DNA from 2 places in the Bacillus sp. LR_5 genome. Region 2 is predicted to be linked to the other one. Evidence: a T-box and tRNA genes for the amino acid it is inferred to sense, from the RefSeq annotation. Region 2 holds a T-box; the other holds one or more tRNA genes.

Region 1 (4,079 bases), on a different contig from region 2:
GAATCCCGACAGCCTTGTTGTCGGACAAACCATTGTCATTCCAATAGCTGGCCAGTTCTATGATGTGAAGCGAGGTGATACCCTGACATCTATCGCCCGGCAGTTCAATACAACGGCAGCCGAGCTCGCAAGGGTTAACCGCATCCAGTTAAATACCGTGCTTCAGATTGGTTTCCGTATATACATCCCACCAGCCCCTAAACGAGACATCGAATCAAATGCTTATTTGGAGCCCCGAGGAAATCAAGTCAGCGAAAATCTCCAGCAGGCGGCCAGAGAAGCGTCGCCCTACTTAACGTACCTTGGCGCATTCAGCTTCCAGGCACAGCGGAACGGAACCTTAGTCGCACCGCCTTTAACGAATTTAAGGAGCATTACAGAAAGTCAAAATACAACATTGATGATGATTATAACGAACCTAGAAAACCAGGCATTCAGCGATGAACTTGGCCGGATCCTTTTGAACGACGAAACTGTAAAAAGACGGCTTCTAAATGAAATAGTCGAGAATGCCAGAAGATATGGCTTCCGTGACATTCATTTCGACTTTGAATATTTGCGGCCCCAGGATAGAGAGGCCTATAATCAATTCCTCCGCGAAGCAAGAGATCTTTTTCATCGAGAGGGCTTAGAAATTTCTACGGCTCTTGCTCCTAAAACAAGTGCAACACAGCAGGGCAGGTGGTATGAAGCTCATGATTACAGGGCACATGGCCAAATTGTCGACTTTGTTGTTCTCATGACATATGAATGGGGCTATAGCGGCGGGCCGCCTCAAGCGGTTTCTCCAATTGGACCTGTCCGTGATGTCATAGAATATGCTTTGACTGAAATGCCTGCGAACAAAATTGTCATGGGCCAGAATTTATATGGATATGACTGGACGCTGCCATATACAGCAGGGGGAACTCCGGCAAGAGCAGTAAGCCCTCAGCAAGCCATTGTCATAGCTGATCAGAACAATGCTTCCATTCAATATGACCAAACCGCTCAAGCTCCTTTCTTCCGCTATACTGATGCAGAAAACAGAAGGCACGAGGTATGGTTCGAGGATGCCCGCTCGATTCAAGCAAAATTCAATCTGATTAAAGAGCTGAATTTAAGAGGCATCAGCTATTGGAAGCTGGGTCTTTCCTTTCCACAAAACTGGCTGCTGCTGTCTGATCAATTTAATGTTGTCAAAAAGACGTTTCGATAATTTGGAAACGTCTTTTTTTCATGGGGGCACCCAAGGGTTGTGATACAATATGAAGGTCGGTAACTGACGCACGTTTTTCAGATATAAGGAGGATTCCGATGAATACAGCCCCTTTTATTGCAATAGAAGGTCCTATCGGGGCAGGAAAAACAACTCTCGCAACGATGCTCTCACAAGAATTCGGATTCCCTATGATCAATGAGATTGTAGAGGATAACCCGTACCTTGATAAGTTTTATGACAATATAGAGGAATGGAGCTTCCAGCTCGAGATGTTTTTTCTTTGTCACAGATACAAACAGCTTGAAGACACCAGTGATCACTTTTTAAAAAAGGGACAGCCTGTAATAGCTGATTATCATATTTATAAAAATGTGATTTTTGCGGAACGCACCTTGTCTCCACATCAGCTGGAAAAATACAAAAAGATATATCACCTGCTAACGGATGATCTGCCAAAGCCGAATTTCATCATTTACATAAAGGCCAGTCTGCCTACATTGCTACACCGCATTGAAAAACGCGGGCGCCCCTTTGAGAAAAAAATTGAAACTAGCTATTTGGAGCAGCTGATTTCAGATTATGAAGTCGCCATCAAGCAGCTGCAGGAAGCAGACCCTGAACTTACAGTGTTAACCGTAGATGGTGATTCAAAGGATTTCGTTTTGAATAAGAGCGACTTTGAACGCATTGCCGCCCATGTAAAGGAGCTTATCGTATGAAGGAACATCATATCCCTAAGAATTCAATTATTACAGTAGCAGGAACAGTAGGTGTCGGAAAATCGACTTTAACAAAAACTTTAGCTAAACGGCTTGGATTTAAAACATCTTTGGAGGAAGTCGATCATAATCCATACTTGGAAAAGTTCTATCATGATTTTGAACGTTGGAGCTTTCACCTTCAAATTTATTTCTTAGCTGAACGCTTCAAAGAACAGAAAACAATTTTTGAAGCCGGCGGAGGTTTTGTACAGGATCGTTCGATTTATGAAGATACAGGGATTTTCGCAAAAATGCATGCTGATAAAGGGACAATGTCAAAGGTTGATTATAAGACTTACACAAGCCTTTTCGAAGCAATGGTAATGACACCGTATTTCCCACACCCAGATGTGTTGATCTATTTAGAAGGAGATCTGGAGAACATTTTAAACCGGATTGAACAACGCGGCCGTGAGATGGAGCTTCAGACAAGCAGGTCTTATTGGGAAGAAATGCATACACGCTACGAGAACTGGATAAGCGGTTTTAATGCCTGCCCTGTTTTAAAACTTCGCATTGAAGATTATGATCTTCTGAACGACGAAAACTCGATTGAAAATATTGTAGATCAAATTGCTTCAGTTATTCATGATAATCAAAAAAAGTGAATCTCAGTCGAGATTCACTTTTTCTTTAAAATAAAAAATCCGCCGCACCGAATGCAACGGACAAAACAATCTCCAATATATGCTTGTGTTTCATTAGAATTAAAATCAATATGGCGGAGGAAGAGGGATTCGAACCCCCGCGGGCTTTGACACCCCTGTCGGTTTTCAAGACCGATCCCTTCAGCCGGACTTGGGTATTCCTCCGTATCGACAAGACTTACTATATCACGTATGTTCTCGTGTGGTCAAGCTTTTTTAAAAACTTTTTTTGTTTTTATGAAAATGCCGTGTTTACATAAGCAAAAAGGCGCACCTTGTCAGGCACGCCTTTCCATAATTTACGGTTTCATTACTTCTCTATTCCCCATATAAGGACGAAGCACTTTCGGAATCACAACGCTTCCGTCTTCCTGCTGATAATTTTCTAAGATAGCAGCAACTGTTCTTCCAACCGCCAGTCCTGAACCGTTCAGTGTGTGTACATGCTCAGGCTTGCCTTTCGCTTCACGTCTGAAACGAATATTCGCACGTCTCGCCTGGAACGCTTCGAAGTTGCTGCAAGAAGAGATTTCTCGATATGTGTCTTGGCTTGGAATCCAAACTTCGATATCGTATTTTTTCGCAGCCGTAAAGCCTAAGTCACCCGTACACATGCTCATGACACGGTATGGAAGCTCAAGCAGCTGAAGAACCCGTTCTGCTTGGTTTGTAAGCTTCTCTAATTCTTCATAAGAATCTTCAGGCTTCACAAACTTTACAAGCTCAACTTTATTAAATTGGTGCTGACGAATTAATCCGCGTGTGTCACGTCCTGCTGAACCAGCTTCAGAACGGAAGCAAGCACTGAATGCCGCATAGTTGATCGGCAGGCTGTCACCTGAAAGGATTTCATCGCGATGCATGTTTGTAATCGGCACTTCCGCCGTTGGAATTAAGAAATAATCTTCTTCTCTGATTTTAAATGCATCCTCTTCAAATTTAGGAAGCTGCCCCGTTCCCGTCATACTTGCGCGGTTTACCATATATGGCGGGATCACTTCAGTGTAGTTATACTCATCCACATGCAGATCAAGCATAAAGTTATAAAGCGCACGCTCCAAACGAGCACCTAAGCCTTTATAGAACACGAAACGGCTTCCTGTTACTTTGGCAGCACGTTCAAAATCCAGAATACCCAGCTCATCCGCAATATCCCAGTGCGGCTTCGGCTCATAAGCAAATGAAGGCTTTTCACCCCATTTACGCACTTCTACGTTGTCGTCTTCTGTTTCACCGACAGGTACAGACTCATGCGGAATATTCGGGATTGAGAGAAGGATTGTATCAAGCTCAGCTTCCACTGTTCGCAATTCTTCATCAAGCTTTTTAATTTCCTCGCCGACTTCACGCATTTCTTTAATAATGTGATCCGCGTCTTTTTTCTCACGCTTCAGCACAGCAACCTGCTGAGAAACTTCATTTCGTTTTCCTTTTAACTCTTCAACCTTGCCGATAAGCTCTCTTCGTCTA
Region 2 (4,079 bases):
AACAGATTACAAATTTGTTAACGCAACAGGTCTTGAAAACAAAGATCTTCACGGGCATCAGCCTGAGGGGACAAGCGTAGATGAAGAAAGTGAAGTTTCTGCTAAGGACATGGCGATTCTTGCGGATCACTTGATTACTGACTACCCTGAGATTCTGGAGACTTCCAGTATCGCCAAAACGAAGTTCAGAAAAGGCACTGATGATGAAATGGACATGCCGAACTGGAACTTTATGCTGAAAGGGCTTGTCAGCGAGTATAAAAAAGCGACTGTAGACGGACTGAAAACAGGTTCTACTGACTCTGCCGGTTCATGCTTTACAGGAACAGCTGAACTCAATGGAATGCGTGTTATTACTGTTGTATTAAACGCAAAAGGCAATCTACATACAGGCCGTTTCGATGAAACGAAAAAAATGTTCGATTATGCTTTCGACAATTTCTCCATGAAAGAAATTTATGCTGAAGGCGATCAAGTAAAAGGCCATAAAACAATTTCAGTTGATAAGGGTAAAGAGAAAGAAGTAGGCATTGTGACAAACAAAGCGTTCTCTCTTCCTGTCAAAAATGGCGAAGAAAAGAATTACAAAGCGAAGGTCACACTAAATAAAGAGACCTTGACTGCTCCTGTGAAAAAAGGAACCAAGGTTGGGAAACTGACTGCGGAATATACAGGCGATGAAAAGGATTACGGATTCCTTAACAGCAATCTTGCTGGCGTAGACCTTGTTACAAAAGAAAATGTAGAAAAAGCAAACTGGTTTGTTTTGACAATGCGCAGTATTGGCGGATTTTTCGCCGGCATTTGGGGAAGCATTGTTGATACGGTAACCGGCTGGTTTTAATCAAATGAAAGAGCTCTGATGTATGTTAGGGCTCTTTCGTTTAATATACAGAAAAAACCCAATTTTTAAGAAAAAATGATTTTCAAAGCGCTAAAAACCGAATAAAATAATATATATCCATATGAATTATTGGATTTCTAGGATACAATAAGGATTAGAAATTATACAATTATACCTTGATTAGGGGGACCAAGAAATGGCTCAAACAGGTACTGAACGTGTAAAACGCGGAATGGCAGAAATGCAAAAAGGCGGCGTCATTATGGACGTCATCAATGCGGAACAAGCGAAAATTGCTGAAGAGGCTGGAGCTGTAGCTGTAATGGCGCTAGAGCGTGTACCAGCTGATATTCGCGCGGCTGGAGGAGTTGCCCGTATGGCTGACCCTACAATCGTGGAAGAAGTAATGAATGCAGTATCTATCCCAGTAATGGCAAAAGCGCGTATCGGACATATTGTTGAAGCGCGGGTGCTTGAAGCTATGGGTGTTGACTATATTGATGAAAGTGAAGTTCTGACTCCGGCTGACGAAGAATTTCATTTAAATAAAAATGAATACACAGTTCCTTTCGTTTGCGGCTGCCGTGATCTTGGTGAAGCAACACGCCGTATTGCTGAAGGCGCTTCTATGCTTCGTACGAAAGGTGAGCCTGGAACAGGGAATATCGTTGAGGCTGTTCGCCATATGCGCAAAGTAAACGCTCAAGTGCGCAAAGTAGTTGCGATGAGTGAGGATGAACTCATGACAGAAGCGAAAAACTTAGGTGCTCCTTACGAACTTCTTCTTCAAATTAAAAAAGATGGCAAGCTTCCTGTCGTTAACTTTGCCGCTGGCGGCGTAGCCACTCCTGCTGATGCTGCTCTCATGATGCAGCTTGGTGCTGACGGAGTATTTGTTGGTTCTGGTATTTTCAAATCAGACAACCCTGCTAAGTTTGCGAAAGCAATTGTGGAAGCTACAACTCACTACACTGATTACAAATTGATCGCTGAGCTTTCAAAAGAGCTTGGTACTGCAATGAAAGGGATTGAAATCTCAAACTTACTTCCAGAACAGCGTATGCAAGAACGCGGCTGGTAAGAATATAGGAGCGCTGCTGACATGTTAACAATAGGAGTACTAGGACTTCAAGGAGCAGTTAGAGAGCATATCCATGCAATTGAAGCATGCGGTGCGGCTGGTCTTGTCGTTAAACGCCCTGAGCAGCTGAACGAAATTGACGGACTGATTTTACCTGGCGGTGAGAGCACGACGATGCGCCGTTTGATTGATACGTATCAATTCATGGAGCCGCTTCGTAATTTTGCTGCTCAGGGAAAACCGATGTTCGGGACATGCGCCGGATTAATTATATTAGCAAAAGAAATTGCTGGTTCAGATAATCCTCATTTAGGTCTGCTGAATGTGGTTGTTGAGCGTAATTCGTTTGGCCGGCAGGTTGACAGCTTTGAAGCTGATTTAACAATCAAAGGCCTGGACGAGCCTTTTACAGGGGTATTCATCCGCGCGCCGCATATTTTAGAAGCTGGTGAAAATGTGGAGGTTCTTTCGAAGCATAATGGTCGTATTGTAGCTGCTAAACAGGATCAATTCCTGGGCTGCTCGTTCCATCCGGAGCTGACAGAAGATCACCGAGTGACACAGCTGTTTGTTCAAATGGTTGAGGAATACAAGCAGAAAGCACTTGTATAAAACAGTTGAAAGCTGTGGAAACTTATAGTACATTATAAGCACAAATAAAGATCGAAAAGCGTTGATAGGAACTAGTAAGAAGCCTCTCTTTCTAAGAGAGCCGATGGTTGGTGCGAATCGGTGAAAGATGCTGTCTGAATCCATCCTTGAGCGAAATGCTGAAACAAGTAGGCATTTACGGGATAACCGTTATGTGTGAAAGTGGAAAACGAGTCTTTGGCTTGTTTTCAATCAGGGTGGCAACGCGAGAGCTCTCGTCCCTTTATGGGGATGAGGGCTCTTTTTATTTTCGACAAATCAATAAAAAAGGAGTGTTTCGCATGCTTGATACAAAAATGCTGAGAGCAAATTTTCAAGAAATTAAAGCAAAGCTTGTACACAAAGGCGAAGACTTAACTGATTTTGATAAGTTTGAGGCGCTGGACGATAGACGAAGAGAGCTTATCGGCAAGGTTGAAGAGTTAAAAGGAAAACGGAATGAAGTATCTCAGCAGGTTGCTGTACTGAAACGTGAGAAAAAAGACGCGGATCACATTATTAAAGAAATGCGTGAAGTCGGCGAGGAAATTAAAACACTTGATGAAGAATTAAGATCAGTGGAATCTGAGCTTGATACCATTCTTCTTTCAATCCCAAACATTCCGCATGAGTCTGTCCCTGTCGGTGAAACAGAAGACGACAACATAGAAGTGCGTAAATGGGGCGAAAAGCCTTCATTTGCTTACGAGCCGAAGCCGCACTGGGATATTGCAGATGAGCTGGGTATTCTAGATTTTGAACGTGCTGCAAAAGTAACAGGAAGCCGTTTCGTGTTCTATAAAGGTTTAGGTGCTCGTCTGGAGCGTGCGCTTTATAACTTTATGCTTGATCTTCATGTAGATGAGTATAACTATACTGAAGTGATTCCGCCTTATATGGTAAACCGCGCAAGCATGACGGGAACGGGTCAGCTTCCTAAATTCGAAGAGGATGCGTTTAAAATCAGAGAAGAAGATTACTTCTTAATTCCGACTGCGGAAGTCCCGATTACAAACATGCATCGCGATGAAATCCTTTCAGGTGACAGTCTGCCGATTAACTATGCGGCATTCAGTGCTTGCTTCCGTTCTGAAGCTGGTTCAGCAGGGCGTGATACACGCGGATTGATCCGTCAGCACCAATTTAATAAAGTTGAGCTTGTGAAGTTTGTGAAGCCTGAAGATTCTTATGAAGAATTAGAGAAGCTTACAAACCAAGCAGAACGAGTTCTCCAGCTGCTTGAGCTCCCATATCGTGTCATGAGCATGTGTACGGGTGATCTAGGCTTTACGGCTGCGAAAAAATACGATATCGAAGTTTGGATTCCAAGCCAAGACACATATCGTGAAATTTCTTCTTGCAGCAACTTCGAAGCGTTCCAAGCAAGACGTGCGAACATTCGTTTTAGACGTGAAGCGAAAGGCAAGCCTGAGCATGTACACACACTGAACGGGTCAGGTCTGGCGGTTGGAAGAACAGTAGCCGCTATCTTAGAAAATTATCAGCAGGAAGACGGAAGCGTTG

The links. The T-box of region 2 lies ahead of serS (serine--tRNA ligase). A T-box ahead of a tRNA ligase gene usually reads a tRNA of that ligase, here a tRNA-Ser.
Region 1: it has a tRNA-Ser gene. The T-box ahead of serS (serine--tRNA ligase) is inferred to sense a tRNA for this amino acid. The anticodon was not compared.

What each region holds. Positions count from the first base shown of each region.
Region 1 is NZ_JAVAXX010000257.1:3,481-7,559, reverse strand. Features, by position in the region: gene RAC86_RS30530 (glycoside hydrolase family 18 protein) at 1-1,198, shown strand, start outside; gene dgk (deoxyguanosine kinase) at 1,297-1,920, shown strand; gene dck (deoxyadenosine/deoxycytidine kinase) at 1,917-2,570, shown strand; tRNA gene RAC86_RS30515 (tRNA-Ser) at 2,682-2,774, opposite strand; gene serS (serine--tRNA ligase) at 2,909-4,079, opposite strand, start outside.
Region 2 is NZ_JAVAXX010000208.1:3,273-7,351, forward strand. Features, by position in the region: gene dacA (D-alanyl-D-alanine carboxypeptidase) at 1-844, shown strand, start outside; gene pdxS (pyridoxal 5'-phosphate synthase lyase subunit PdxS) at 1,041-1,925, shown strand; gene pdxT (pyridoxal 5'-phosphate synthase glutaminase subunit PdxT) at 1,947-2,537, shown strand; T-box leader at 2,590-2,802, shown strand; gene serS (serine--tRNA ligase) at 2,858-4,079, shown strand, end outside.